DNA from 3 places in the Pantoea sp. App145 genome. Region 1 is predicted to be linked to each of the others. Evidence: predicted binding sites of a transcription regulator. Region 1 holds the regulator's gene; each other region holds the start of a gene.

Evidence for each region. The regulator CRP, encoded in region 1, controls carbon source genes, mostly activating them, when cyclic AMP is high. The targets are predictions, from matches to a motif close to ATGTGANNNNNNTCACAT.
Region 2: a site for CRP is predicted at 8,451-8,468, ahead of RCF31_RS09300 (glycoside-pentoside-hexuronide (GPH):cation symporter). Genes of this name have one in related genera too.
Region 3: a site for CRP is predicted at 4,629-4,646, ahead of focA (formate transporter FocA). Genes of this name have one in related genera too.

Annotation. Positions count from the first base shown of each region.
Region 1 is NZ_CP133290.1:3,192,365-3,202,935, forward strand. It holds gene RCF31_RS14560 (aminodeoxychorismate synthase component II) at 1-81, shown strand, start outside; gene argD (bifunctional acetylornithine/succinyldiaminopimelate transaminase) at 169-1,389, shown strand; gene RCF31_RS14570 (YccS/YhfK family putative transporter) at 1,391-3,466, opposite strand; gene crp (cAMP-activated global transcriptional regulator CRP) at 3,525-4,157, opposite strand; gene RCF31_RS14580 (OsmC family protein) at 4,459-4,863, shown strand; gene RCF31_RS14585 (phosphoribulokinase) at 4,911-5,780, opposite strand; gene RCF31_RS14590 (YheU family protein) at 5,842-6,060, opposite strand; gene RCF31_RS14595 (hydrolase) at 6,063-7,079, opposite strand; gene RCF31_RS14600 (LysE family translocator) at 7,140-7,742, shown strand; gene tauA (taurine ABC transporter substrate-binding protein) at 7,903-8,883, shown strand; gene tauB (taurine ABC transporter ATP-binding subunit) at 8,895-9,662, shown strand; gene tauC (taurine ABC transporter permease TauC) at 9,659-10,489, shown strand; gene tauD (taurine dioxygenase) at 10,486-10,571, shown strand, end outside.
Region 2 is NZ_CP133290.1:2,008,944-2,019,514, forward strand. It holds gene lpdA (dihydrolipoyl dehydrogenase) at 1-912, opposite strand, end outside; gene aceF (pyruvate dehydrogenase complex dihydrolipoyllysine-residue acetyltransferase) at 1,087-2,967, opposite strand; gene aceE (pyruvate dehydrogenase (acetyl-transferring), homodimeric type) at 2,982-5,648, opposite strand; gene pdhR (pyruvate dehydrogenase complex transcriptional repressor PdhR) at 5,777-6,541, opposite strand; gene aroP (aromatic amino acid transporter AroP) at 7,047-8,402, shown strand; gene RCF31_RS09300 (glycoside-pentoside-hexuronide (GPH):cation symporter) at 8,575-9,987, shown strand; gene RCF31_RS09305 (family 43 glycosylhydrolase) at 9,984-10,571, shown strand, end outside.
Region 3 is NZ_CP133290.1:1,359,208-1,369,778, reverse strand. It holds gene RCF31_RS06230 (MFS transporter) at 1-418, shown strand, start outside; gene pflA (pyruvate formate lyase 1-activating protein) at 460-1,200, opposite strand; gene pflB (formate C-acetyltransferase) at 1,356-3,641, opposite strand; gene focA (formate transporter FocA) at 3,711-4,571, opposite strand; gene ycaO (30S ribosomal protein S12 methylthiotransferase accessory factor YcaO) at 4,925-6,688, opposite strand; gene serC (3-phosphoserine/phosphohydroxythreonine transaminase) at 6,982-8,067, shown strand; gene aroA (3-phosphoshikimate 1-carboxyvinyltransferase) at 8,148-9,434, shown strand; gene cmk ((d)CMP kinase) at 9,637-10,317, shown strand; gene rpsA (30S ribosomal protein S1) at 10,441-10,571, shown strand, end outside.

The DNA of each region.
Region 1 (10,571 bases):
CTGGAAGGGGTACAGTTCCATCCGGAAAGTATTCTCAGTGAACAGGGACATCAGCTGCTGGCAAATTTCCTGCGGCCTTAAGTTGTGTTTGCCTTTGTGTGATTTTTTATGCATATTTTGTGATTATAATTTCACGTCAACTCAACAAATAACCCGATGAGGTCGGCAATGGCAGCAGAAAAACTAGCGGTAACCCGGGAAACGTTCGATAACGTAATTTTGCCTGTTTATGCACCTGCGCAGTTTGTGCCGGTTAAAGGCAAGGGTAGCCGAGTCTGGGATCAGCAGGGCAAAGAATATATCGATTTTTCCGGCGGCATCGCAGTGACTGCGCTCGGCCATTGCCATCCGGCGCTGGTGGAAACGCTGAAAACCCAGGGTGAAACCCTGTGGCACACCAGCAACGTATTTACCAATGAACCGGCGCTGCGCCTGGCAAGCAAACTGATTGCGGCCACCTTTGCCGAGCGCGTGTTCTTTGGCAACTCTGGTGCGGAAGCTAACGAAGCCGCGTTCAAACTGGCGCGTTATTACGCCTGCAAAAAACACAGCCCGTTCAAAAGCAAAATCATCGCCTTCCACAATGCGTTTCATGGACGCACGCTGTTTACCGTCTCGGTTGGCGGCCAGCCAAAATACTCCGATGGTTTTGGCCCAAAACCGGCGGATATCGTGCATGTGCCTTACAACGACCTGGCGGCGGTAAAAGCGGTAATTGATGATCACACCTGCGCCATCGTGGTCGAGCCGATTCAGGGCGAAGGCGGCGTGATGCCGGCTACCCCGGAATTTATGCAGGGTCTGCGTGCCTTATGCGATGAATACAAGGCGCTGCTGGTGCTGGACGAAGTGCAGAGCGGCATGGGACGCAGTGGCAAACTGTTTGCTTACGAACACTACGGCATCACCCCGGACATTATCACCACGGCGAAAGCGCTGGGCGGTGGTTTCCCGGTGAGCGCCATGCTGACGACCAATGAAATCGCTTCAGTGATGGCACCTGGCGTGCACGGCACCACTTATGGCGGTAACCCGCTGGCCTGTGCGATTGCCGAAACGGCGCTGGATATCATCAACACGCCTGAAGTGCTGGACGGTGTTGAAGCTCGTCGTCAGCAGTTTGTCGCGGCGCTGAAAGCGCTGGATAGCAAGTTTGATCTGTTCAGTGACATCCGTGGAAAAGGCCTGCTGATTGGTGCAGCGCTGAAGCCGCAGCACGCCAGCAAAGCACGCGATATCCTGCATGCCGCTGCGGCGGAAGGTTTGATGATCCTGACAGCCGGTACCGATGTGATCCGTTTCGTCCCGTCGCTGGTGATTGAGCCGACCGATATCGAAGAAGGGATGGCGCGCTTTGCCGTGGCGGTAGAGAAGGTACTGGCGGCGTAATTCAGTTTTTCACCCGCAAGCCCATCAGCCAGCGACCATGATGCGGTCGCTGGCTCCACGCCAGTGAAGAGATGGTGTGCATCACGTTAAGGTGTTGCAGAATCCGCTTCACATGCTGCTCAACAATGGTCACCGCACCCTCATTAATATTTTCCGGCGCTTCCAGCACGTTGCTGTCGTTGCCCGGCCCGTCATATTCCAGCCGCTGCTGACAACGCTGCAACGCGATTTCGCAGGATTGCAGATACTTCTCGGCGAGCTTTGGCGTCAGCATGGTGTGCTCGCGCGCCAGAATCGTCATGGCGTTGATGTGTTCGACAATAAACTGGCTGTGCGTCACCCATAAGCGCATATCTTTCAGATACTGCGGGTTAAAACCCGGTTCGGTCATCGCCTGATTGAGCGAGTTAAACATGGCGTTGTGTGCCTGGTTAACCTTAATGCGCTGGTAGGCCAGCTTCTCCGGCGACTGCTCCGGCCCGAGCAGCAGCTGCAACGCTTCCTGGTCAGCCTCCAGCGCGTCATGTGCGTTCTTACGGAGCAAGCCGCTTTGCCACTGTGGCCACAGCCAAATCATGCCGCCAAAGGCAATCAGGCATCCCATCAGCGTATCCATCATGCGTGGCAACAGGAACTGTGCACCGTTGAGCGACAGCAACTGAAGCGAGTACACCGCCGTTACCGTAAAGCCAATCATCGACCAGCCGTAATATTTACGCGTCACCAGATAGCTGGCGAGGGTGATCGCCAGCATAAACAGCAGGGTGATGGATTTCGGCACGGCAAAACGCAGCGAGGCAGCCGCGATCAATAGCCCGGCGAAGGTGCCGAGGGCACGGTGCTGGATACGTACGCGAGTGGCGCTGTAGCCGTTCTGGCTGACGAACATGGTGGTCATCAGAATCCAGTAGGGTTTGGGGATGTTAAAGAACAACGCCAGCGCGCTGCCAAACATCAGCATTACGGCAAAACGCGCTGCGGTGCGTAACGCCGGGGACTTTAGCGACAGGTAACTGCGCAGCGCCGGAAAAAACGGCAAACGTCGCTGGCGGTCGGCCATCAGGTCACGGGTATAAAGAGGTTTCTGCGTGCGCAGGACGCGGGCTATCCGACTGAAATGGTACAGGCAAAAATTACCGACCGGATTATCCGGGTGCTGGCGCGCAATCTTTTCCAGCGCCCCGAGCTGCTTCTCCATATGAAAGCGCTCCGGCAACTGGTGATAGAGGATAGCATCGGCCAACAGCCGCAGCCGCGCCGATATGGTCTTCGCATTCCAGCGGATCACCGCTTCAGCATGGCTCTGCTCCACCAGTTTTTGCACTTCTTCAGGCTGATGCAGGCTGACCGAGATGTGTTCCTGGAGATCGAGTGCCACCTGGAAGGCACGCGTCAGACGTTTATGGCTGTTGTTACGGCTGGCAGACAGCATATGCATTTGCTGATAACAGGTGGTGATCAGGTCGACCGCTTTTTGCTGCCGGGCCAGCAGTGGGGGGAGCGCTTTTTCCGGATCGGTCAGCTGCGTCAGCAGGGTATATTTGGCATCGCAATAATCCGCCAGCTCGCGATACAGCAGGCTGAGGGTTTCACGCATCGGCTGTTCTTTCCACAGCCAGAACCAGAGCCAGTTAAACAGCCCGTACCACAGCGTGCCGCCGATATACAGCAGCGGCGGTACCCATATCGGCATGCGTCCTGCGAGGCTGAGTGTGAAGATGGCGGCGATAAGGGTGCCGGGCAGCAAACGGCCATGCAACGGACTGATTTCGCCGGTGACGCCCACCAGCAGCGGCAGAGCCAGCATAATCAGCGGCAAAGGAACATGGTAATCCGTCAACCACTGAATCAGAAAGCTGCCGGTGGCAAACAGGGATCCGCCGACAATCAGGCGTTTAAAGAAACGTTTATGTGGTGTATCCAGACCCGCGATATTGCAGCAGGCGGGAACCAGCGAGAACAGCAAACCTTTTTGCAGGTCACCAAACAGCCAGCCGAGAGCCACGGGCAGGCAAAGCACCAGCGTTTGCCGCAGGGCATAATTAACTTCGGGATGATAGATGATTCGACGCCACATCAGCTCATCGTAGACAAAAACGGCGCGATGTGACCATCACGCCGTGGGTGAGAAGGAATTAGCGGGTGCCGTAAACGACGATGGTTTTACCATGTGCGGAGATCAGGTTTTGATCTTCCAGCATTTTCAGAATACGGCCAACTGTCTCGCGTGAGCAGCCAACGATCTGACCAATTTCCTGACGGGTGATTTTGATCTGCATCCCGTCCGGGTGGGTCATGGCATCAGGCTGTTTGGCCAGATTGAGCAGCGTCTGCGCAATGCGACCGGTCACATCAAGGAAGGCAAGGTTGCCGACTTTTTCTGATGTCACCTGCAGGCGACGTGCCATCTGCGCCGAAAGACGCATTAAAATATCCGGGTTTACCTGAATCAGCTGACGGAATTTTTTGTAGGAAATTTCAGCCACTTCGCAGGCAGTTTTTGCTCGTACCCAGGCACTGCGTTCCTGACCTTCTTCAAACAGGCCAAGCTCGCCGATGAAATCCCCCTGATTGAGGTAGGAGAGAATCATCTCTTTGCCTTCTTCATCTTTAATCAGTACCGCAACGGCACCTTTCACGATGTAGTAGAGCGTTTCCGCTTTTTCACCCTGGTGAATCAGGGTGCTTTTGGATGGATATTTGTGAATATGGCAATGGGACAGGAACCATTCGAGTGTAGGGTCTGTTTGCGGTTTGCCGAGAACCATTCGCTATTATCCTCTGTTGTAATCGTGCCCAAAACACAGGGGGCAATTTTCCCTGTCAGGCGGTGAAATCGTAGAGCGCTTCCAGTAAAGGAAATTATTCGGGTGGACTCTTAAGCCAGGCTTCTGATTCTTCCCGCCTTCGTCTGTTACGACGAAAATATTTTCAGCTCTGTTTGTAGCACAGCTTTTGCTAGCTGTCTTGTGTTGTCTCGCTTCAGCAAAAGGGCGATTAGTCTGGATTGCTGTTTCTCAGGTGAAAGCGTACTCTGGCGGCAAATCAGCTTGGTCAGGAGAAAGAATAATGCAGGCACGAGTCAAATGGGTGGAGGGGCTTACCTTTCTCGGAGAATCCTCATCGGGTCATCAGGTATTAATGGATGGGAACTCGGGTGATAAAGCGCCGAGTCCGATGGAGATGGTGCTGATGGCGGCGGGTGGTTGCAGCGCGATTGACGTGGTGTCTATCCTGCAAAAAGGGCGCAATGAAGTGACCGATTGCGAGGTGAAACTCACTTCTGAACGTCGTGAAGAAGCGCCACGGATTTTTACACACATCAATCTGCATTTTATTGTCAGCGGCAAAGCGCTGGGCGATAAAGCGGTGGCGCGTGCGGTGGATTTGTCGGCAGAGAAATATTGTTCGGTGGCGATCATGCTGGGCAAAGGGGTCGACATCACCCACAGCTATGAGGTTATCGAGCTATAGCACGAACGTAGCGGCGCGATAAATCGCGCCGATACGGAAATGACGGATTATTCAATCCGTTTACCTTCAATCAGCCGCTGCACCAGCGGTGTCATAATCAACTCCATCGCCAGCCCCATTTTGCCACCCGGCACCACCAGGGTGTTCATATGCGAGATAAAGGAATCCTGAATCATCGCCAGCAGGTAAGGAAAGGCAATACCTTCCAGCCCACGAAAATGGATCACCACAAAGCTTTCATCCAGCGACGGAATCTCACGTGCGGCAAACGGATTTGAGGTATCAACGGTAGGTACGCGCTGGAAGTTGATATGGGTGCGCGAGAACTGTGGCGTAATGAAGTTGATGTAATCCTCCATCGAACGTACCACCGAATCCATCACCGCTTCGCGCGAATGACCGCGTTCGCTGGTGTCGCGAATCAACTTCTGAATCCACTCGAGGTTCACAATCGGCACCACGCCGACCAGCAAATCCACATGTTCGGCCACATTGTGTTGCTGTGTCACGACGCCGCCGTGCAAACCCTCATAAAACAGCACATCCGTGTTTTCCGGCAGCGGTTGCCAGGGCGTAAAGGTGCCGGGAACCTGATTCCACGGCACGGCTTCATCATAGGTGTGAAGATATTTGCGCGACTGCCCGAGACCGGATTGTCCGTATTGTCTGAAGGTTTGCTCCAGCAGGCCAAAATCGTTGGCCTCCGGTCCGAAGTAGCTGATATGACGGCCCAGATCGCGCGCTTTGCGGATCGCCATGTCCATCTCTGGACGCGTATAACGATGGAAACTGTCGCCTTCCACTTCTGCGGCGTGCAGATCCAGCTGCTGGAAAATTTTCCGGAAGGCAAGGCTGGTGGTGGTGGTTCCGGCTCCGCTGGAACCGGTAACGGCGATAACTGGATGCCTGGCTGACATGACAAAGCTCCCTGTGAAGTCCGGCGATGAGCATTGTTAGCACGAAATGCCGGGATGTGCATTAGCCGCGAAATTCACCGCGCGCCATGATATTGACGGTTTCGTGCAGTTCAGACCACACCAGTACCGCCTCGCCACGCTCCAGCTGGCGGCGCACATCGGCGACCTTCTGCGCCAGACTGCGCTCCTGTTCACCGTAGTCGGTGCCTTCGCGTAATACAAAGGCTTCAATCAGGTTTTCCAGCGTTTCGGGGTCGAGTTGTTGCCACGGTATAATCACGATCACATATCCAGATAAGTTGATAGCCACTGTGGCACGCGTTGCTCCAGCCACATTTGCGGGCGCAGCAATGTCCCGCCGACAAAGCCAACGTGGCCGCCTTGCTGCGTCAATTGGTATTCAATTGACGAGGACAGCTGCTCCGGTTGCGGGATAACTGCGTCAGTCATAAAGGGATCGTCTTTGGCGTGAATGATCAGCAGCGGCTTACGGACATTGATTAAGTGCGGCATGGCGCTGGCGCGGTGATAATAGTCCCCCGCATCGATAAAACCGTGCGCCCGTGAGGTGACGGCATCGTCAAAGTCGCGCAGACGCCGCAGGGTGCGTAGCTGGCGTAAATCCACCGGCAAGGTACCGGGCCAGGCGCGCAGCTTGCGCTTCGCATTTTTTTTCAGCTGCGTCAGCAAATAATGCTGATAAAAGCGTGAGAAACCGTTCTCCAGTTTCTGGCTGCACGGCTCCAGCAGCAGCGGTGCCGAGATAGCGACGGCGGCATCAAAAGGCGCATCACTGCCCTCCATCCCGGCGAGGCACGCCAGCATATTCGCGCCGAGCGAGACGCCCACTGCAGTGGTTGGCACTGTGCCCCATTCACGCCTTAACCAGCGCAGGAAATAGCTCGCGTCTTCCGTTTCGCCGGAATGGTAAATACGATGCAGGCGATTGGGTTCGCCACTGCAACCACGAAAGTGCATCACCACTGCCAGCCAGCCACGCGCCTGACATGCCTGCATCAACCCGTGGGCATAGGGGCTGTGGAAACTTCCCTCTAAGCCGTGAAACAGGACCATGCGCGGTTTATGGGCGGCCTGCACCGGATCTTCACTCCACGCGAGATCGACGAAATCACCATCCGGCAAATCAAGACGCTGCCAGTGCGGACGCAGGGTAACACGCCGCCGCAGCAGGCGCGGGAGCAGGGTTTGCAGATGCGGATTGCGAAAGCCGCTCAGCGGGACGAAGGTCTCGCCGGGCGGAGAATCAAAATTACTGTGGTAAACGCTTGTCTGATGCATATCTCGCTGATAGTTTCGATGGGTTTTTGGCTTTCCTGGGTGAGGAGCACCCGAATCAACATGGAACTAAGTCTGTTTTTATCAATGCTGGGCTTTCTCTGGGTCGCTGCGATCACGCCAGGGCCTAATAATATGTTACTTACCGCCTCCGCTGCCAACTTTGGCTTTCTGCGTACCTTCTCGTTGTTAATCGGCATCATGATTGGTATGCAGGTGATGCTGCTGATGGTGGCCTTTGGCGTGGGTAGTCTCATCCTACTCTATCCTTCCCTTCATCTGGTTCTTAAAATTGCCGGTAGCCTCTATCTGTTGTGGCTGGCGTGGAAAATTGCTACCGCCGAGTATGAGACGCTGGACACGGATGCGGCACCTCCGGTACCCACGCCGTTCTGGCAGGGAGGGTTGCTGCAACTGATTAACCCGAAAGCCTGGCTGATGGCGCTGGGTGCGGTTGCCAGCTTTAGCCTGGCCGGGGCCGCCTATCTGCATTCCGTGGTGGCCATCAGCATCGGTATGGCGCTGGTCAACGTGGTCTCCGGGGTGATCTGGATGGGGTTTGGTTCGATCATCGGCCGTCTGCTGCGCAGCCCACGGGCGTGGAAAATCTTTAACCTGGCGATGGGGATTTTGACTGCCGCCTGTGTGCTGTTGATTTGGCACTGAGTAAACCCGAGGCGCGGCAACGCGCCTTTTTGCTGTTTGCGCATAGCCTTGCCCGATGTTGATCTAAGAACCGATTTTCATTAGGGATAATTTTTAATTCCTTTATGAAACCATTGCTGCTGGCGACACTGCACCCAACATAAAAATATTGGGGTGCAAGATGATGGCAGTGAAGAAAACCATAACCACGTTAGCCGCAGCGCTGGCGTTGCTGACCTTCCAGGCCGAGGCGGTTAGCGTCACGGTGGCGTATCAGACCTCTGCGGAACCGGCCAAGGTGGCACAGGCCGATAACACCTTTGCCAAAGAGAGCGGAGCCAGCGTTGACTGGCGAAAGTTCGATAGCGGGGCCAGCGTGCTGCGCGCCCTGGCCTCCGGCGACGTGCAGATTGGCAATATCGGCTCCAGTCCACTGGCGGTGGCCGCCACACAGCAACTGCCCATTGAAGCCTTCCTGTTAGCCTCGCAGCTCGGTAATTCCGAGGCGCTGGTGGTGAAGAAATCCATCAGCAATCCCAAAGACCTGATCGGCAAACGTATCGCCGTCCCCTTTATCTCCACCACCCATTACAGCCTGCTGGCCGCATTGAAGCACTGGGGCATCAAACCCACCGATGTGCAGCTGGTTAACCTGCAACCGCCCGCAATCATTGCCGCCTGGCAGCGTGGCGATATTGACGGCGCTTACGTCTGGGCACCGGCGGTCAATGAACTGGAAAAGGATGGCAAAGTGCTGACCGACTCCTCACAGGTCGGCAAATGGGGCGCACCGACGCTGGATGTCTGGGTGGTGCGTAAAGACTTTGCACAGCAGCACCCGGATATCGTCACGGCGTTTGCCCGCAGCGCGCTGGAGGCGCAGAAAGCCTATATCGATAACCCGCAACAGTGGCTGCAACAGCCGGACAACCTGAGCAAGCTGTCGCGCCTGAGCGGGGTGCCGGAAGCTCAGGTGCCGGGGCTGGTGCAGGGCAACACCTATCTCACTGCCCAGCAACAGCTTGAGCAGCTTGGTAAGCCCGTCAATCAGGCGATTGTCGATACCGCGCATTTCCTGAAAGAGCAGGGCAAGGTGCCGGATGCGGCCAGTGATTACAGCGGCTTTGTCACCACCCGTTTCGTTGCTCCCTTAGTGAAATAACCGGAGGCTTTATGCTCAGCATCACTCATCTTAATGCGCGTTACGCCGGACAACCTGCGTTGCAGGACATCAACCTGCAACTGGATCAGCGTGAACTGTTGGTGGTGCTGGGACCGTCCGGGTGTGGCAAAACCACGTTACTCAATCTGATCGCCGGTTTTCTGCCGCTGGAATCCGGCAGCATCACGCTGGATGGCAAACCGGTGAACGGGCCGGGTGCCGAACGCGGCGTGGTGTTTCAGAACGAAGGGTTGCTGCCGTGGCGCAATGTGATCGACAACGTCGCCTTTGGTTTGCAACTGGCCGGGATGGCAAAGGCCGATCGCCATGCCATCGCCCGGCGCCTGCTGGGCAAAGTGGGGCTGGAAGGAGCGGAAAAGCGTTTTATCTGGCAGCTCTCTGGGGGTCAACGTCAGCGCGTGGGGATTGCGCGTGCGCTGGCGGCTGACCCTCAGCTGCTGCTGTTAGATGAACCCTTTGGCGCGCTCGATGCTTTTACCCGTGAGCAGATGCAAACCCTGCTGCTCACGCTGTGGCGCGATACCGGCAAACAGATCCTGCTGATTACTCACGACATTGAAGAAGCGGTGTTTCTCGCCAGTGAACTGGTACTGCTGTCGCCGGGGCCTGGGCGAGTAGTGGAACGACTGAAGCTCGATTTTGGGCAGCGTTTTGCCGACGGTGAGCCCTGCCGCAGTATCAAATCCGATCCCGCATTTATTGAACGGCGCGAATACGTGCTGAACCAGGTGTTTGCTCAGCGGGAGGTGTTCGCATGAGTGCGTTAATTGATGATAAAGCGCGTGCGGCGCGCCGCCGGAATCTGCGCTGGCCCTTTTCGCGTCAGCTGTCCCTGAGCCTGTTAAGTGTGGCGGTGCTGCTGCTGGTGTGGTGGGGGGTAACGGCGCTGGGCTTGATTGCGCCGCTGTTTCTGCCGCCACCGCAGCTGGTGCTGAAAAAGCTGCTGCTGATTGCCGGTCCACAAGGCTTTATGGATGCCACGCTGTGGCAGCATCTTGGTGCCAGCCTGACGCGGATGCTGGTGGCGCTGTTCTTCGCGGCGCTGATTGGCATTCCGGTAGGGATCGCCATGGGACTGAGCCCGTCGATTCGTGGCCTGCTTGATCCACTGATTGAACTCTATCGACCGGTGCCGCCGCTGGCTTATCTGCCGCTGATGGTGATCTGGTTCGGCATCGGTGAAACCTCAAAAATCTTACTGATTTACCTGGCGATCTTCGCGCCTGTCACCTTATCGACGCTGGCGGGCGTGAAGAACGCCCAGCAGGTACGTATCCGTGCGGCACAGGCGCTTGGGGCTACGCGCTGGCAATTGCTGCGCTGGGTGATTCTGCCGGGCGCGTTGCCGGAAATCCTCACTGGCTTGCGTATTGGTCTCGGTGTCGGCTGGTCAACGCTGGTGGCAGCCGAACTGATTGCTGCCACCCGTGGGCTGGGTTTTATGGTGCAATCGGCGGGCGAGTTCCTGGCAACGGATGTGGTGCTGGCGGGCATCGCGGTGATTGCGTTGATCGCTTTTAGTTTAGAACTGGGTCTGCGCGCCTTGCAGCGCCGTCTGACGCCCTGGAATGGAGAACAGCAATGAACGAACGTGTGACTTTCAGCGCGCTGGGGCCGTATATCGGTGCGCAGGTGAGTGATGTCGATCTCAGCCGCCCGCTGAGCGA
Region 2 (10,571 bases), 1.2 Mb from region 1:
GTTGGTACGCATTTGCTTGTCGACGCGGATGAAACCACGGTCGTCCACTTCCACGCCCGCTTTGCCCGCATCCAGGCCTTTACCGTTCGGTACGCGGCCAATCGCCACCAGCACCGCGTCATAACGCTGGGCTTCAGTTGGTGCTTTTTTACCTTCCATGGAAACGTAAATACCGTCTTCTTTCGCTTCAACGGCAGTCACTTTGGTTTCCAGCATCAGGTTGAATTTCTTGCTGATACGTTTGGTGAAGACTTTCACCACGTCTTTATCGGCAGCCGGGATCACCTGGTCAAACATTTCAACCACGTCAATATCTGAACCCAGCGCATGGTAAACGGTACCCATTTCCAGGCCGATGATACCGCCGCCCATCACCAGCAGGCGCTTCGGTACTTCTTTCAGTTCCAGTGCATCGGTGGAATCCCACACGCGCGGATCTTCATGCGGAATGAACGGCAGTTCAATCGGACGAGAACCGGCCGCAATGATGGCGTTGTCGAAGTTGATGGTGGTTGCACCGCCTTCACCTTCTACCACCAGCGTGTTGGCACCGGTGAATTTACCCAGACCGTTCACCACTTTCACTTTACGGCCTTTGGCCATACCAGCCAGACCGCCGGTCAGTTGGGTGATGACTTTCTCTTTCCAGGTACGAATTTTGTTAATGTCGGTTGAAGGCTGGCCAAACACGATGCCGTGTTCTTCCAGTGCTTTCGCTTCTTCAATCACTTTCGCTACGTGCAGCAGCGCTTTTGACGGGATACAGCCTACGTTCAGACATACACCACCGAGGGTGCTGTAGCGCTCTACCAGTACGGTTTCCAGACCTAAATCAGCGCAACGGAAGGCTGCAGAGTAACCTGCAGGACCTGCCCCAAGTACCACGACTTGAGTTTTAATCTCTGTACTCATCATGACCTCTTATTAGATTTCCGGCGGCCAGACGCGAACCTGTCCCAGGCTCTGGATGCCCTTATTCCACCGGCACATTTCACCGCAAGAGTTTACAGAATTGTTAACAAACTGCCAACCGCGGCAACTCTGAATGCGTACAACAAGGCCGGCATTTGCCGGCCTTGATTAACTTCACATCACCAGACGGCGAATGTCCGACAGCATGTTGTTGATGATGGTGATAAAGCGCGCACCATCAGCACCATCGATCACGCGGTGGTCGAAGGAAAGAGAGATTGGCATCATCAGACGTGGTGCAAACTCTTTACCGTTCCATACCGGTTCCATCGCAGACTTGGACACACCGAGGATAGCCACTTCCGGCGCGTTAACGATTGGCGCGAAGTGCGTGGTACCGAGGCCACCCAGGCTGGAAATGGTGAAGCATCCACCCTGCATGTCGCCTGCGGTCAGCTTGCCGTCACGCGCTTTTTTCGAAACAGCCATCAGCTCACGCGACAGTTCAGTGATGCCTTTTTTGTTCACATCTTTGAACACCGGAACCACCAGACCGTTCGGCGTATCGACCGCCACACCGATGTTGATGTATTTCTTCAGCGTCAGTTTCTGACCGTCTTCAGACAGTGAACTGTTGAAACGAGGCATCTGCTCCAGCGCTGCCGCCACCGCTTTCATGATAAACACCACCGGGGTGAATTTCACATCCAGCTTACGTTTCTCGGCTTCGCTGTTCTGCTGTTTACGGAACGCTTCCAGATCGGTGATGTCGGTTTTGTCGAAGTGGGTAACATGCGGAATCATCACCCAGTTGCGGCTCAGGTTGGCACCAGAGATTTTCTGGATACGGCCCAGTTCCACTTCTTCGATTTCGCCGAACTTGCTGAAATCAACTTTCGGCCATGGCAGCAGGCCTGGCAGGCTACCACCGCTGGCAGCAGCAGCCGGTGCAGCTTCAGCGCGTTTCACCGCGTCTTTCACGTATGCCTGCACGTCTTCTTTCAGGATGCGACCTTTACGACCGGTGCCTTTGACTTTCGCCAGGTTGACACCGAACTCGCGCGCCAGGCGACGAATCACCGGCGTAGCGTGGACGTAAGCATCGTTCTCAGCAAAGTCGCTTTTCGCATCGGCTTTCGCCACAGCCGGAGCGGGTTGCGCAGCTGCCGGGGCCGGAGCCGCTTCCTGTTTCGCAGCCGGTGCGGCAGCAGCAGGCGCAGCGCCTTCTACTTCGAACACCATGATAAGCGAGCCAGTTTTAACCTTGTCGCCGGTAGCCACTTTCAGCTCTTTAACGGTGCCCGCAAACGGTGCCGGAACTTCCATCGAAGCTTTGTCGCCTTCAACCACAATCAGAGACTGTTCAGCGGAGACTTTATCGCCCACTTTCACCAGCACTTCAGTGACTTCAACTTCATCACCACCGATGTCAGGGACGTTGACGTCTTTCGCGCCAGCCGCCGCTGCCGGGGCGGGTGCCGCAGCAGGCTGTGCCGCTGGTGCAGCGGCAGGTGCAGCGCCTTCCGCTTCGAACACCATGATAAGCGAACCGGTATTCACTTTGTCGCCGGTGGCAATTTTGATCTCTTTCACCACGCCCGCGAACGGTGCCGGGACTTCCATAGAAGCCTTGTCGCCTTCCACGGTGATCAGTGACTGCTCAGCCGCAACGGTATCGCCAACCTTGACCAGAATCTCAGTCACTTCAACTTCGTCACCGCCGATATCCGGCACATTAACGTCTTTGCTGACCGCTGCCGCAGCAGGTGCTGGTGCCGCTTCCGCTTTCTTCTCTTCTGCCGCCGGTGCAGCTGCTGCTGCACCCTCTGCGTCAAAGATCATGATGAGCGAGCCGGTTTCTACTTTGTCACCGGTAGCAATTTTGATTTCTTTCACCACGCCAGCCTGCGGCGAAGGCACTTCCATCGAGGCTTTGTCGCCTTCTACGGTGATCAGCGACTGTTCGGCTTCTACCTTGTCGCCCACTTTGACCAGGATCTCAGTGACTTCAACTTCATCTGCCCCGATATCCGGCACTTTAATTTCGATAGCCATTACTCTCTTACCTCTTAAGCCAGACGCGGGTTAACTTTATCGGCATCGATGTTGAATTTGGTGATCGCTTCTGCCACCACTTTCTTATCGATTTCGCCGCGTTTAGCCAGTTCACCCAGGGCTGCAACCACGACATAAGATGAATCCACTTCGAAGTGGTGACGCAGGTTCTCACGGCTGTCAGAACGGCCGAAACCGTCGGTGCCCAGTACGCGGTAATCGCTGGCTGGCACGTAGCTACGAACCTGTTCAGCAAACAGTTTCATGTAGTCAGTTGACGCCACGGCTGGAGCTTCATTCATCACCTGAGCGATGTAAGGTACGCGCGGAGTTTCTGTCGGATGCAGCATGTTCCAGCGCTCACAATCCTGGCCATCACGTGCCAGTTCGGTGAACGAGGTCACGCTGTAGACGTCAGAGCCGATACCGTAGTCTTTCGCCAGGATCTGCGCAGCTTCACGCACGTGACGCAGGATAGAACCTGAACCCAGCAGCTGCACTTTGCCTTTGCTACCCTCTACTGTTTCCAGCTTGTAGATACCCTTACGGATACCCTCTTCCGCACCCTGCGGCATCGCCGGCATGTGGTAGTTTTCGTTCAGCGTGGTGATGTAGTAGTAAACGTTTTCCTGCGCTTCGCCGTACATACGTACCAAGCCGTCATGCATGATGACTGCCACTTCGTAGGCATAAGACGGATCGTAAGAAATACAGTTCGGGATAGTCAGCGACTGAATATGGCTGTGACCATCTTCATGCTGCAAACCTTCGCCGTTCAGGGTAGTACGACCGGAGGTGCCGCCCACGAGGAAGCCACGCGCCTGCTGATCGCCCGCCAGCCACATCAGATCACCGATACGCTGGAAGCCGAACATTGAGTAATAGATGTAGAACGGAATCATCGGCAGATTGTTGGTGCTGTAAGAAGTCGCCGCCGCCAGCCAGGATGAACCAGCACCCAGCTCGTTGATCCCTTCCTGCAGAATCTGGCCTTTCTCGTCTTCTTTATAGTAAGCAACCTGCTCGCGGTCCTGCGGGGTGTACTGCTGACCGTTCGGGCTGTAGATACCAATCTGACGGAACAGACCTTCCATGCCAAAGGTACGGGCTTCGTCTGCCAGAATCGGCACCAGACGATCTTTGATCGACTTGTTCTTCAGCATCACGTTCAGCGCACGCACGAAGGCGATGGTGGTAGAGATCTCTTTGCTCTGCTCTTCCAGCAGCGCACTGAACTCTTCCAGCGCCGGCATTTCCAGCTTCTCAGTGAAATGCGGCTGACGTGTCGGCAGGTAGCCGCCCAGCTTCTCACGCTGACCATGCAGATAGTTGTACTCTTCAGACCCTTTTTCGAAGGTCACGTACGGCAGTTTTTCAATGTTTTCATCGGCTACTGGCACATTGAAGCGATCGCGGATGTAGCGAACGCCATCCATGTTCATCTTCTTCACCTGGTGAGCGATGTTTTTGCCTTCCGCCGTGTCGCCCATACCATAACCTTTGATGGTATGCGCCAGAATCAGGGTCGGCTGGCCTTTGGTTTCCTGCGCTTTTTTCAGTGCCGCGTAGACTTTCTTCGGATCGTGACCACCGCGGTTCAGGGCGAAGATCTCTTCGTCTGACCAGTCTTTCACCAGCGCAGCGGTCTCCGGATATTTACCGAAGAAGTGCTCACGCACGTATGCGCCATCGCGTGATTTGAAGGTCTGGTAGTCGCCGTCGACGGTTTCGTTCATCAGCTGAATCAGTTTGCCACTGGTGTCTTTCTTCAGCAGCTCATCCCAGCGTCCGCCCCAGATCACTTTAATCACGTTCCAGCCAGCACCGGCAAAGATGCCTTCCAGCTCGTTGATGATCTTGCCGTTACCGGTTACCGGGCCATCCAGACGCTGCAGGTTACAGTTGATGATGAATACCAGGTTATCCAGTTTTTCACGGACCGCGATAGTGATCGCGCCTTTGGATTCCGGTTCATCCATCTCACCATCACCGAGGAAGGCGTAGACCGTCTGATCAGCGGTATCTTTCAGACCACGGTGCTCAAGGTATTTCAGGAATTTAGCCTGATAAATCGCATTGAGTGGGCCAAGACCCATAGAAACCGTCGGGAACTGCCAGAATTCAGGCATCAGTTTCGGGTGCGGATAAGAAGAGAGACCGTTGCCGTGTACTTCCTGACGGAAGTTGTTCATCTGTTCTTCGGTCAGACGGCCTTCAAGGAACGCACGAGAATAGATACCTGGAGAGATATGGCCCTGGAAGTAAACCAGATCGCCGCCATTTTTCTCGCTACGTGCGCGGAAGAAGTGGTTAAAGCACACTTCATAGATCGTCGCAGAAGACTGGAATGATGAGAGGTGACCACCCAGCTCCAGATCTTTCTTCGACGCACGCAGCACCGACATGATGGCGTTCCAGCGAATTGCGGAACGGATACGACGTTCAAGGGAGGCGTTGCCCGGATAGTCCGGTTCGTCTTCAACGGCAATAGAGTTGATGTAGTTGCTGACAGCAGAAGAACCTGCTGCAACTTTTACGCCGCCTTTGCGTGCAGCACTTAATACCTGGTCAATCAGATACTGCGCGCGCTCAACACCTTCTTCACGGATGACCGATTCGATCGCCTGTAGCCAATCACGAGTTTCGATCGGATCCACGTCATTGTGTAAACGTTCTGACATGGGGTGTATTCCTTATCTGTGTCTAATACGTTGAATTGTCAGGAGCCTGTCTGCTTGTGCTTTGCTTCAGTTCACAGCACAAGAAGACAGGCCCGTCGCTTTTTGATCCGCACGTTCGTTGCCGCGCGTTATTCCTTACGTTGCTGTAAACGACGCAGGGAGCGTTCACGACGACTCTGCTCCCGACTTCTGTCCAGCAAGATTTCCTCAATGAACGCCAGGTGACGGTGTGATGCCTCGCGTGCTTGTTCTGGCTCACGAGCCACAATCGCCTCAAAAATACTGGCGCGGTGACCGCTCACTTTCGCCAGCATTTCCCGGCGAGCGTAGAGCAATTCAAAATTCTGACGGACGTTTTGTTCCAGCATAGGGCCCATGGAACGCAGCAAATGCAAAAGCACCACATTATGGGCCGCTTCTGTGACAGCGATCTGATACTGCATCACGGCGTCCGCTTCGGCATCGAGATCGCCGCTGTCCTGTGCCTGCTGGATCTGAACATGGCAGTCGCGAATGCGCTGCAAATCCTCATCCGTACCCCGTAATGCCGCATAATAGGCAGCAATACCTTCCAGTGCATGGCGAGTTTCCAGCAGGTCAAACTGAGATTCAGGGTGTTGAGCAAGCAGGCCGACTAGCGGGTCGCTCAGGCTTTGCCAGAGATGTTTTTGGACGAAGGTACCGCCACCCTGACGGCGTAGCAGCAATCCTTTCGCCTCCAGGCGCTGGATCGCTTCACGAAGAGAAGGACGTGACACATCGAATTGTTTGGCGAGTTCGCGCTCGGGAAGCAACTTCTCTCCCGGCCGCAGCGTCCCTTCCATAATCAGGGATTCCAGCTGTTGCTCAATTGCATCGGAGAGCTTTGGTTGGCGAATCTTACTGTATGCCATCTTCCCTTCTTAGTTATGCCAGGCGTCCGGAGTAAATTGGTAATACCAATTGCCAAAAGGTGCCGGTAAAGTAACAAAGTATTCACCTTGTGTCTATATGGCAGCCGTCACACTTCAGGGGATTATCATTGGTTAAATGCGCTAAATGGCGCTGATAAAGACAGAAATAGAGCCTCAGGGAGAATTGTTAACAGAATTCTCTTTTACCAAACCTTACACAGATTTAGCGCTGCTCGTTCCCCGCAACCATAAGGGAAAGCTATTCGTGTTTATTACCAATTCATGTCAGAAATAGCGCGGCAGGCCAGCAGTGGATGCTGCTGCTTTTTCAGTCATCCCTCAGCACAAAAAGCAAAAGCAGGTGCAAATCGACGCGCTTATCACTATTCTGGTCGCCAGGGTAGCTTACGTATGCACACAGCACGCCAGGTACCGTAAATAAATGAGTACGTTATGTAAAAACAGCCTTACATTGGGCATAAAATAACAACATCACGAGGTTCGTATGGAACAACAACATGGCGACACGCTGCACCGCGGCTTGAAAAATCGCCATATTCAGCTCATTGCGCTGGGCGGCGCAGTGGGTACCGGTCTGTTTCTGGGCAGCGCATCGGTGATCAAATCCGCCGGTCCGGCGGTGATTCTCGGTTATGCCATTGCAGGATTTATTGCCTTTCTGATTATGCGCCAATTAGGCGAAATGGTAGTGGAAGAGCCGGTTGCCGGTAGCTTCAGCCATTTTGCTTACAAATACTGGGGCAACTTCGCCGGTTTTGCTTCAGGCTGGAACTACTGGGTGCTGTATGTGCTGGTTGCCATGGCCGAGCTGACCGCTGTCGGTAAATATGTCCAGTTCTGGTGGCCGGACTTCCCCACCTGGGCTACTGCCGCCATCTTCTTTGTGCTGATCAACGCTATCAACCTGACCAACGTGAAAGTGTTTGGTGAGATGGAGTTCTGGTTTGCCATTATCAAAGTGGTCGCGGTCATCGGTATGATCCTGTTCGGCGGCTGGCTGCTGTTCAGCGGCAACGGCGGTCCACAGGCAACCGTCAGCAACCTGTGGAACCAGGGCGGCTTCCTGCCAAATGGTTTTGGCGGGCTGGTGATGATGATGGCGATCATCATGTTCTCGTTCGGTGGCCTGGAGCTGGTGGGTATCACCGCCGCAGAAGCCGACAACCCGGAGCAGAGCATTCCTAAAGCCACCAACCAAGTGCTGTGGCGTATTCTGATTTTCTACATCGGCTCCCTGGCCGTGCTGCTGTCGCTGCTGCCATGGACCCGCGTTACCGCTGACACCAGCCCGTTTGTGCTGATCTTCCATGAACTGGGTGACTCACTGGTTGCCAATGCGCTTAACGTAGTGATCCTGACCGCCGCGCTGTCGGTGTACAACAGCTGCGTTTATTGCAACAGCCGTATGCTGTTCGGCCTGGCACAGCAAGGCAATGCCCCGAAAGCACTGCTGAAAGTCGATAAACGCGGTGTCCCCGTGACAACCATTCTGGTGTCAGCCGTCGCGACTGCGCTTTGCGTGCTGATCAACTATCTGATGCCAGGTGAAGCTTTCGGCCTGCTGATGTCTTTAGTGGTCTCTGCGCTGGTCATCAACTGGGCGATGATCAGCCTCGCGCACCTGAAATTCCGTAAAAAGAAAGACCAGCAGGGTGTCACCACGCGCTTCCCCGCCATTCTTTACCCACTGGGTAACTGGATCTGTCTGCTGTTCCTCGCGGCAATTCTGGTGATCATGCTGATGACCCCAGGCATGGCGATTTCAGTCTGGCTGATCCCGGTCTGGCTGATCGTGCTGGCAGTGGGTTACACCATTAAAAATAAAGCCCAGCAGGCGTAAAACTGTTCCTTCTGCCCGGCGTCTATGTCCGGGCAGATATTTCTCTTCTTTAGATCTTGCTCACACTTTTCCCCGTCCAGGTGTTTTGTCCATCATCGTGACCAATTGGTCCCCGCCAGATTGCTGATTTTCCGCTAATAATTTTTGCACCTGTTATAGCTGGAGATGAACAATGAAAGGAGCAGCACTCTCGTTCCGGGAAAAACTGGGATACGGCATGGGCGATGCCGGATGCAACATGATCGGCGGTGCCATCATGTTGTTCCTCAACTATTTCTATACCGATGTTTTTGGCCTGGCACCGGCACTGGTCGGGACCTTATTGCTTTCGGTGCGGGTGCTGGATGCGGTGACGGATCCGATTATGGGTGCCATTGCCGATCGTACGCAGAGCCGCTGGGGACGTTTTCGCCCGTGGTTGCTGTGGGTGTCCGTTCCCTATGTCCTGTTCAGCGTTCTGATGTTCACCACGCCAGACTGGAGCTATGACAACAAGGTGATCTGGGCATTTATTACCTACTTCCTGATGTCACTGACCTACACCGCCATCAACATCCCTTACTGCTCGCTGGGTGGGGTTATCACCAATGATCCTGGCGAACGCGTCTCCTGCCAGTCGTATCGTTTTGTCATGGTGGGTGTCGCCACGCTGATCCTGTCGCTGTCGCTGCTGCCGATGGCAGAGTGGTTTGGTGGCGATAACAAAGCACGCGGCTATCAAATGGCAATGAGCGTACTGGCACTGATCGGTCTGGCGATGTTTCTGTTCTGCTTTGCCACGGTGCGTGAGCGTATTCGCCCGGCCATACCCAGTAATGACGATCTGAAAAATGACCTGCGCGACGTATGGAAAAATGACCAGTGGGTGCGCATTCTGCTGCTGACTTTCTGTAACGTTTGCCCTGGCTTTATCCGCATGGCCGCCACCATGTATTACGTGACCTGGGTGATGGGCCAGTCGACCCATTTTGCCACGCTGTTTATCAGCCTCGGTGTGATCGGCATGATGCTGGGCAGTACGCTGGCTAAAATCCTCACCGATCGCTGGTGCAAATTAAAAGTCTTCTTCTGGACCAACATCGCGCTGGCGCTATTCTCCAGCGGTTTTTACTGGATCGATCCGCATGCCACCCTGGCAGTGGTTATTGCTTATTTCCTGCTGAATATCCTGCATCAGATCCCCTCCCCGCTGCACTGGTCGCTGATGGCGGATGTCGATGATTACGGCGAATGGAAAACCGGTAAACGCATCACCGGCATGAGCTTTTCCGGCAATCTGTTTTTCCTCAAAGTCGGGCTGGCGGTGGCTGGCGCGATGGTGGGCTTTTTACTCTCCATTTATGGCTATGATGCCGGGGCGAAACAGCAAGCCCCCAGCGCGCTGAATGGCATCATGCTGCTGTTTACCGTGATACCTGGCGTTGGCTACCTGATTACCGCCGGGGTCGTACGTCTGCTGAAAGTCGATCGCAAACTGATGCGTACCATTCAGGACGATCTCGCCCTGCGTCGCGCTAATTTCCGTGACCTGCAAGCCCCACACCCGGCCGCTTCCGCCGCTATCGAACCCGGAGAAATTAAATGAGTAATCCATGGCCTAATCCGTTTATCACCCAGCGCGCCGATCCTTTTATTCTCCACCACGATAAGGGTTATTACTTTGTCGCTTCAGTGCCCGAGTATGACCGGCTGGAAATACGTCATGCCGCTACGCTGGCTGCGCTGCCCGAGGCCGAGCCCGTGGTGGTGTGGCACAAACCCGATACCGGACCCTTTAGCGCGCTAATCTGGGCGCCGGAGCTGCATCATATCAATGGGCAGTGGGTGATCTATTTCGCGGCTGCGCCCAATCGTGAAATTAAAGATGGGTTATTCCAGCACCGCATGTATGCGTTGGTGTGCAGTGATGCCGACCCATTGACCGGCCATTGGCAGCCCGTTCGGCGCGTCCACACGCCGCTGGATAGTTTCTCTCTCGATGCCACGCATTTCGTCCATCAGGGGAAAAACTGGTATCTGTGGGCACAAAAAGACCCAGCGATTCCTGGCAATTCGAACCTGTATCTTGCTGAATTACTCAATCCCTGGACGCTGAAAGGCACACCACAGATGCTGACTCGCCCGGAATATGAATGGGAATGTGCCGGGTTCAGTGTCAATGAAGGACCG
Region 3 (10,571 bases), 1.8 Mb from region 1:
GGTGAGTTCAGGCATTGTGGGGCAGTGGCCGGTTGGCCGTCTGGCCGACCGCTTCGGTCGTCTGCTGGTGCTGCGTGTTCAGGTATTTGTGGTGATTCTGGGCGCGATTGCCATGCTCAGCGATGCCGCCATGGCTCCGGCGTTGTTCGTGTTGGGTCTGGCGGGATTTACGCTGTATCCGGTGGCAATGTCCTGGGCGTGTGAAACGGTCCCGCATCATGAACTGGTGGCAATGAACCAGGCGCTGTTATTCAGCTACACCATTGGCAGCCTGGTGGGGCCGGGTATGACGGCGATGCTGATGCAAAGCTACTCTGACCGTCTGCTGTTTGTGATGATTGCAGTGGTCGCGCTGGTTTATCTGGTGATGTTGCTGCGTAAGGCGGATCATCATGCCACGCCGGTGGCCCACGCCTAAAGCATACGTTGTGGCGGCGCAATTGACTGCGCCGCTACGATTTAATACATCACCTGATGCCCATAGCCGGTGAGAATATTCTTCACCCGTTCCATGGTCTCTTTGCTGGGCGGTTTTACCCCTTCCAGTTTGTACTCTTCACCCATGGCGATCCATTTATGCTTACCTAATTCGTGGTAAGGCAACAGTTCGATCTTTTCAATGTTATCCATGTCTTTGGTAAATTCTCCCAGCCGATGGACTGAATCGTCATTATCGGAATAGCCGGGAACCACCACAAAGCGAATCCATGTGCGGATACCTTTCTTCTGCAAATAGTGGGCAAAATCCAGCGTACGGTGGTTGGAAACACCTACCAGAATCTGATGAATATCGTCATTGATTTGTTTCAGGTCGAGCATCACCAGATCGGTCACTTCGAGTAACTCATCGATGACCGGATCGTAGCGACGCACAAAACCATTGGTATCCAGACAGGTATTTATTCCCTCGGCCCGACAGGCGCGGAACCAGTCACGCACGAACTCTGCCTGCAGGATAGCCTCGCCGCCGGATGCCGTGACACCGCCGCCAGAGGCATTCATAAAGTGCCGATACGCCAGCACATCTTTCATCAGCTCCTCAACGGTCACCTCTTTACCACCGTGAGTATCCCAGGTATCACGATTGTGGCAGTAGAGGCAGCGCATCAGGCAGCCCTGGAAGAAGGTAATAAAGCGGATGCCTGGGCCGTCAACGGTGCCGCAGGATTCAAAGGAGTGGATACGACCGATGGTTGACATTGCGATGAGTTCTCCGGTTAGCCTGAAATCAGGCGGCACAATCTTTGTTGTGCTCTGAGGTTTAAGTCGGTTTTGCCAGCGTGCCTGAGATAAGCCTTCTGGCAAAACGACCTGGAGAAAAGGCTCCCGCAGGAGCCTTTTATTACCGGAATGAATTACAGGGACTTGGTGAAAGTACGGGTAATCACATCCTGTTGCTGCTCTTTAGTCAGCGAGTTAAAACGTACTGCGTAACCTGAAACACGGATGGTCAGCTGCGGATATTTCTCCGGATGATCCATCGCATCCAGCAACATTTCGCGGTTCATCACGTTAACGTTCAGGTGCTGGCCGCCCTCAATGGTGTTGGCTTCATGGTGGAAGTAACCATCCATCAGGCCAGCAAGGTTAGCTTTACGTACGTTGTCGTCTTTGCCCAGCGCATTCGGCACGATGGAGAAGGTATAAGAGATACCATCTTTGGCGTAGGCGAACGGCAGTTTCGCGACGGAAGTCAGTGAAGCCACTGCACCTTTCTGGTCACGTCCGTGCATCGGGTTAGCACCCGGTCCGAACGGTGCACCGGCACGACGACCATCCGGGGTGTTACCGGTTTTCTTACCATAAACCACGTTAGAGGTAATGGTCAGCACAGACTGAGTCGGTACGGCGTTGCGATAGGTTGCCAGTTTCTGAATTTTTTTCATGAAACGTTCAACCAGGTCACAGGCCATGTCATCGACGCGGGCATCGTTGTTACCGAACTGCGGATACTCACCTTCGATTCCGAAATCAACAGCCAGGCCGTCAGCATCACGCACCGGTTTCACTTTGGCGTATTTGATGGCTGACAGGGAGTCAGCAGCCACAGACAGACCAGCGATACCACATGCCATAGTACGGTAAACATCGCGGTCATGCAGTGCCATCAGTGAGGCTTCGTAGCTGTATTTGTCGTGCATGAAATGGATGATGTTCAGGGCGGTGACATACTGTTTTGCCAGCCAGTCCATGAAGTGATCCATGCGCGCCATTACGGTATCGAATTCCAGCACGTCATCAGTGATTGGCGTTTCTTTCGGGCCAACCTGCATTTTCAGTTTTTCATCAACGCCGCCGTTGATTGCGTACAGCAGGGTTTTTGCCAGGTTAGCACGGGCACCGAAGAACTGCATTTGTTTACCGATAACCATCGGGCTAACACAACAGGCGATGGCATAGTCATCGTTGTTGAAGTCAGGGCGCATCAGGTCATCATTTTCATATTGCAGTGATGAGGTATCGATGGAAACTTTGGCCGCGTATTTTTTAAAGTTAATCGGCAGTTTTTCTGACCACAGAATGGTCATGTTAGGTTCCGGTGATGGACCCATGGTGTACAGCGTGTTCAGGAAACGGAAGGTGCTTTTGGTCACCAGAGTACGGCCATCAACGCCCATACCAGCCAGAGACTCAGTTGCCCAGATTGGGTCACCAGAAAACAGTTCATCGTATTCCGGAGTACGCAGGAAACGCACCATACGCAGTTTCATGACCAGATGGTCAATCAGTTCCTGAGCTTCATCTTCGGTCAGTTTGCCAGCTTTGATGTCACGTTCAATGTACACATCGAGGAAGGTAGACACACGGCCAAACGACATGGCGGCACCGTTCTGTGATTTAACCGCAGCCAGGTAGCCAAAATAGGTCCACTGTACGGCTTCCTGCGCATTAGTGGCAGGCACAGAGATGTCGCAACCATATTTCGCTGCCATCTCTTTAATCTGACCCAGCGCACGATGCTGTTCAGAAATTTCTTCACGCAGACGGATAGTGGCTTCCAGATTGACGCCGTTTTCCATATCGCTTTGCAGAGAGTTGAACTGTGCAACTTTGTCTTTCATCAGATAGTCGATGCCGTAAAGTGCGACACGACGATAGTCACCAATGATACGACCACGACCATAGGCATCCGGCAGACCGGTCAGAACACCGGATTTACGGCAGCGCAGAATGTCCGGGGTATAGACATCAAACACGCCCTGGTTATGGGTTTTACGGTAATCAGTGAAGATTTTTTTCAGTGATGGATCCAGTTCGCGGCCATAAACCTTACAGGAGCCTTCCACCATTTTGATGCCGCCAAACGGAATAATGGCACGTTTCAGCGGCGCTTCAGTTTGCAGACCAACGATTTTTTCCAGTGACTTGTTGATGTAACCGGCATCGTGCGCAGTGATGGTTGAAGCGAGGTCGGTATCAAAGTCGACAGGTGCGTGAGTGCGGTTTTCGATTTTGATGCCTTCCAGCACGTTATCCCACAGTTTAGTGGTTGCCGGAGTTGCACTTGCGAGGAATGACTCGTCGCCTTCATAGGGGGTGTAGTTTTTCTGGATGAAGTCGCGTACGTTGACATTGTTCTGCCATTCGCCCGCGCTAAATCCTTCCCAGGCTGACGCCATTTTTTCATTCAGTTCGGTCATGATATACCTGCCTTATTTAGGGAGACTTTGACGTTCAGCGCGCGATGCGCGCCCGTACTAATTTCTTGCTTAATGCACCGGGTCATCACCACGCAGATAGATAACCCAGTAGGTCAAACCGACTAACAACCCACCACCTATGATGTTGCCAATGGTTACAGGAATAAGGTTGTCGACAATAAAGTTACCGACACTGAGCGCCGGGAATTGTGATGCACTGGCGCCCGCCATCTGCCAGAACTCAGGGCTGGCGAAATCACGGATGACGATAGCCATCGGAATTAAAAACATGTTAGCAATGCTGTGCTCAAAGCCGCTGGCAACGAACATGGCTACCGGCAAAATCATTGCCATCATTTTGTCCAGCAGACTGCGGCCGGAATAACTCATCCACACGGCCAGGCAGACCATCAGGTTGGCGAGGGTGCCAAGGCTGACTGCCTCAATAAAGGTATGGTGCATTTTATGGTCGGCAGTTTGCAGCACATTCAGACCCCAGGCACCGTTAGCAACCATGTGCTCACCAGAGAGCCAGATAAGAACCACAAAAAATATCGCACCGATCAGGTTGCCGACATACACATTCAGCCAGTTACGGGCCAGCTGGCCCCAAGTGATACGACCACTGGCTTTCGCCACCACAATCAGCACGGTTGAGGTGAAGAGGTCCGCACCACAAACGACCACCAGCATCAATCCCAGAGAGAAGCAGATACCGCCAATCAGTTTTGCCATTCCATAAGGCATAGCACCACTGCCGGTGGTGGCGGTGATATAGAACACAAAAGCGATAGAAATGAATACGCCAGCGGTAATGGCAAGAAAGAAGGTGGTTAGGGGGTGTTTTGTTGCTTTGTAGACCCCGGCATCTTCAGCAACCTTTGCCATTGCAGCCGGTAATAATGAATTAAACGGGTTGTCAGTTTTCACACTAACGCTCTCCAGGAATTATCTGGGATTAATACTAACAAAGGAGTATAGGTCAGGAATTGATGTGGATCATATTTGCCTGGAGACCAGGCAACCTGAAGTGATTTTTAACGAAGAAAATTAAGATAACTTATTGAATTTATTTGTTTAAATATTTTTTAAAATATACAGGTATTGTTGAAGGTGACATCTGGAATGATACGAAATTGTTATCGATGAGCCTCTGCAGGGATACAAAAATGTGACTTAGTGATGGCGAGAAATTAACCGTTGCCGACGGTTATAAAAAAGGCACTGATTTCATTCAGTGCCTTTTTATCCGTTAGCCGGTGTTTATTGCAAAATAATGATATTTATTTTGCCGACCAGTAACGCCGTTTAGCAGCCTGCAATTTTTCATAGGCAGCAAGCAGGGATTGGTGCGCCGGGAAGGCTTTTAAATCCAGGTCTACTGCCTGCAGGCCATGGAAAGGTGCCTCACCGCTGATGGCAGCAGAAGCAGCGTCAACGGCAGCTTCGCCATACATACGAATGAATGCACGATGGTACTGTACAGGATCGCGTTCATCTTCCATCGCCAGCAGCAACAGCGTTTGCAGGCAGCGGTAGTAGTTAGCACGCTCTGCGCTGAAGATGGACTGGTTGAATTCCATCGTCCATTCCGTCCAGATCAGCGCCTGATCCAGGTCACCACCGGCCAGTGCCAGCATGGCTTTCAGTTCGCCAATACGCAGCGTATACCAGCCGTTATCTTTGCCGGTTGCCAGACCCAGCAGTTCGCGCACACGGGTGAAGTCATCATGACCTTCATCATCCAGCTGGGTGATCAGCTCCAGATAGGCCTCAGGTTCCCACTGGCTTTCCGGCAGTGCCAGCAGCGTTTCACGCAGCGGAGCGCCCATGCTATTGTTGGCCAGCAGCAGGTCTTCAGCCGGATAGATATCCGACATGCCCGGTACGATGATGCGGCAGGCATAGACGCTCAGATGTTCGTAGTCCGCGATGTACACTTCTTTATCTTCAGCGCGGAAAATCGCCATCAGGGTGTCAAATTCTTCCTGCGTGGTACCGGCGAAGCTCCAGTCAACAAACGGATAATCCGCTTCGTCTTTGAACATATCCCAGGAGATCAGACCACTGGAATCGATAAAGTGGGTTTCCAGGTTGGCATGTTCCGCCACTTCTTCGTCATCAAAGGTTGGCGGAGTGAAGACGTCGAGATCCTTCAGGCTGCGGCCCTGCAACAGTTCGGTAACGGTACGCTCCAGCGCGACGCCAAAATCAGGATGTGCACCAAAAGAAGCGAAACAGGTGCCATTCTCCGGGTTGAACAACACGACACAAATAACCGGATAGTTACCGCCGAGTGACGCATCATAGGCGAAGATCGGGAAGCCTTCTGTTTCCAGGCGCGCGATGGCCTCGATCACACCAGGATAACGCTGCATCACTGCGTCAGGAATTTCCGGCAGGCTAATGGACTCAGCAATGATGCGGTTTTTGATATGACGCTCAAAAACTTCTGACAAACCCTGTACGCGGGCTTCGTTTGCGGTATTACCCGCTGACATGCCGTTTGAAACATACAGGTTGCCGATAATATTCATCGGGATATAGACCGTTTGCTGATCCGACTGACGGGTAAAGGGCAGGCCACAAATACCCCGTTCCGCATTACCGGATTGCAGATCGATCAGTTCGCTGGCGCTCAGGCTATCGTCAGGATCATAGAATTTGCGCAGACGGGCGTCGAGAATACCTTCTGGCAGGCTATCGTCATCTGGCAGCGCGAACCACTTCTCGTTGGGGTAGTGAACAAATTCGCCGTTGGCGATGGATTCACCCAGCCAGAAGTCAGCAAAAAAGTAGTTGGTTGAGAGGCGCTCGAAGTATTCGCCCAGCGCGGAAGCCAGCGCTGCCTTTTTACTGGCACCTTTACCGTTGGTAAAGCACAGCGGGCAGTCGCGATCGCGAATATGTACTGACCATACATGCGGAACCGGGTTCAGCCACGAAGCTTCTTCGATGTTGAATCCTAAATCCTGCAATTTGTGCTGGAAGCGTGAAATGGAGTCTTCCAGTGCGGCGTCTTTACCTGGAATAAAAGTTTGCGTCATGATGGCGCTCTCTAAGTCAATGAGGTGGGCGTAAAGCGCGCAATAGTACGGGTTTTGCGCGGCCAGCGCTATACCCGCATATTACAGGCTTCAGGTGTGCTGGCTGTCATCCGATTTTACTTCGCCGATAAACCTCACAATATTCCATTGCGGATTGCATTTATGACATAAGCTGTCGCCGGGCTGGCTCTGGAAATGTGATCGCGGATGGATTAGTGATTGCAGCCACCCGGAGGCAATGATAAAACCGGTAGGGTATTCATAACCGTTCGATATGACAGTGGTGAGGGGAAATGACGCAGGTTTACAATTTTAGCTCCGGTCCAGCGATGCTGCCGGTTGAAGTGCTCCGTCGTGCAGAACAAGAACTGACAAACTGGCACGGGTTAGGCACCTCGGTGATGGAAATCAGTCACCGTAGTAAAGAGTTTATTCAGGTCGCGGAAGAGGCTGAGAAGGACTTTCGCGATCTGCTGAAAATCCCCGCCAACTACAAAGTTTTATTCTGCCATGGCGGCGCGCGTGCACAGTTTGCTGCCATCCCCGGCAACCTGCTTGGTGCAGCGAAAAGCGCAGATTACATCGATGGCGGTTACTGGGCGCACAGCGCCATCAAAGAGGCTGAGAAATTCTGCTCGCCGAATACCATCGATGTAAAAACCACCCGCGACGGCAAACGTGCCATTCTGCCCATGCATGAATGGCAGTTGAGTGATGATGCGGCTTATGTCCACTTTTGCCCGAACGAAACCATTGACGGTATCGCGATTGATGAACAGCCGGACTTTGGTGACAAAGTTGTCGTGGCTGACTACTCGTCAACCATCCTGTCTCGTCCGATTGATGTCAGCCGTTATGGTGTGATTTATGCCGGCGCACAGAAAAATATCGGCCCGGCTGGCCTGACTCTGGTTATCGTGCGTGAAGATTTGCTGGGTAAAGCTCACAGCTATGTGCCTTCCATCCTTGATTACAAGGTGCTGGCAGAAAACGATTCCATGTTTAACACCCCACCGACCTTCGCGTGGTATCTCTCCGGCCTGGTGTTCAAATGGCTGAAAGAGAAGGGTGGCGTTGCGGAAATGGACAAGCTGAACCAGGCGAAAGCGGACCTGCTTTACGGCGTGATCGATAACAGCAACTTCTATCGTAACGACGTTGCCGCTGAAAACCGTTCACGTATGAACGTACCTTTCCAGCTGGCGGATGCGGCGCTGGACAAAGTGTTTCTTGAAGAGTCACTGAAAGCGGGTTTGCATGCGCTGAAAGGCCACCGCGTGGTTGGCGGTATGCGTGCCTCCATCTACAATGCGATGCCGCTGGAAGGTGTTAAAGTTCTGACCGACTTTATGGTCGATTTTGAACGTCGCCACGGCTGATGATTTATTAGTACCAGTCTGACTGGTTTCAGGCCCCGTTTTCGGACGGGGTTTCGTCTTTTCTGGAGATTTGGTTTCACATGCAGGACTCCCTGACTTTACAACCGATTGCCCGCGTTGATGGCACGGTAAACTTACCGGGTTCAAAAAGCGTTTCTAACCGCGCGCTGCTGCTGGCTGCGCTGGCTAAAGGCACCACGCGCCTCACCAACCTGCTGGATAGCGATGATGTTAAGCATATGCTTAACGCGCTGAAAGCGCTGGGTGTGAGCTACACGCTGTCTGCGGATCGCACGGTCTGCATCGTGACCGGCAACGCAGGCCCTTTGCATTCAGACCAACCGCTGGAGCTGTTTCTCGGCAACGCAGGTACGGCTATGCGCCCGCTGGCGGCGGCATTGTGCCTGGGTCAGCAATCCATTGTGTTGACCGGTGAACCGCGCATGAAGGAACGTCCGATTGGACATCTGGTTGATGCACTGCGTCAGGGCGGAGCGAAAATTGATTATCTGGAGCAGACGGACTATCCACCTTTGCGCCTTAATGGTGGTTTCAATGGCGGTGAAGTCAGTGTCGATGGCAGCGTTTCAAGCCAGTTCCTGACGGCGTTATTGATGACGGCCCCGCTGGCCCAGCAGGACACCACGATCACCATTAAAGGTGAACTGGTATCGAAGCCGTATATCGACATTACCTTGCATCTGATGCGTTGCTTTGGTGTTGAAGTCGATAACCAGAATTACCAGCGCTTTGTCGTTAAAGGCCAGCAGCAGTATCAGTCACCGGGCGATTACCTGGTGGAAGGCGATGCATCATCCGCATCTTATTTCCTCGCGGCAGCCGCGATTAAAGGCGGCACTGTGCGTGTCACCGGCATTGGTCGTAATAGTGTGCAGGGCGATATTCGCTTTGCGGATGTGCTGGAGAAAATGGGCGCGGTGGTTGAGTGGGGGGATGATTACATCGCCTGCACGCGTGGTGCATTAAATGCCATCGATATGGATATGAACCATATCCCCGATGCCGCCATGACTATCGCTACCACGGCGCTGTTTGCGCAGGGCACCACCCTGATGCGTAACATCTACAACTGGCGAGTGAAAGAGACGGATCGTCTGGCAGCGATGGCGACTGAATTGCGTAAAGTCGGTGCTGAAGTTGAAGAAGGCCACGATTTTATTCGTATCACGCCGCCATCTCAGTTGCAGCACGCGGACATTGGGACTTACAACGACCACCGTATGGCGATGTGTTTCTCGTTGGTGGCGTTGTCGGACACGCCAGTGACCATCCTGGATCCGGGATGTACGGCGAAAACCTTCCCCGACTATTTTCAGCAACTGGCGAAAATCAGTCACAAGGCCTGATGCGTAGCAACCCGGTACATCATGTACCGGGTAACTCTGCTTTCTGCTGGCCCTGAGTTGCCACAAATTCCTCCGATTCTGTTCAAATTTATAACACTGTCTGCGCTAAGGGGTAACGAACCTCGCGCGGGCAGCGTATAATGCCGCGCAATCCAGACAGCCGTGCAGGCTGAAAATACGCATCCAGCAACAGGAGAAGACAATGACGGCAATTGCCCCGGTTATTACCATCGATGGGCCCAGTGGTGCAGGGAAGGGGACCTTGTGCAAAGCGATGGCGGAGTCGTTGCAGTGGCACTTGCTGGATTCTGGCGCTATATACCGCGTACTGGCATTGGCTGCGCTTCACCACCAGGTGAATATTGAGTCTGAAGAAGCGCTGGTACCGATGGCTGCGCATCTTGATGTGCGCTTTCTCTCCGTTGAGGGTGAGATGCAGGTGATCCTTGAAGGGGAAGATGTCACCGGGGAAATCCGCACCCAGGAAGTCAGCAACACGGCATCACGTGTGGCGGCATTTCCGCGTGTGCGTGAGGCGCTGTTGCGTCGTCAACGGGCGTTCCGTGAGGAACCTGGATTAATTGCTGATGGTCGCGATATGGGAACCGTTGTCTTCCCGGATGCACCAGTAAAAATCTTTCTTGATGCCAGTTCAGAAGAGCGTGCTCATCGCCGTATGCTACAGTTGCAGGAGAAGGGCTTTAGTGTTAACTTTGATCGCCTTTTAGCCGAGATAAAGGAACGCGACGACCGCGATCGTAACCGCGCCATCGCCCCTTTAGTGCCTGCAAATGATGCTCTGGTGCTGGATTCAACCAGTATGTCCATTGAGCAAGTGATTGAAAAAGCACTTGATTATGCCCGCCAAAAGCTGGGCATTTAATCTTTTCGGCAACCGAATTGTTATAACCCTGTACCACGGATCCGGTGCCGGGCATGTGAAACAACCCCATCCGACAATGACGTCAGGTGGACGTTAAATTGAAGAATCCTGAAGATTATCAATATGACTGAATCTTTTGCGCAACTCTTTGAAGAGTCCCTGAAAGAAATCGAAACCCGTCCGGGTTCCATCGTTCGTGGCGTCGTTGTTTCTATCGACAAAGACGTAGTCCTGGTTGATGCGGGTCTGAAATC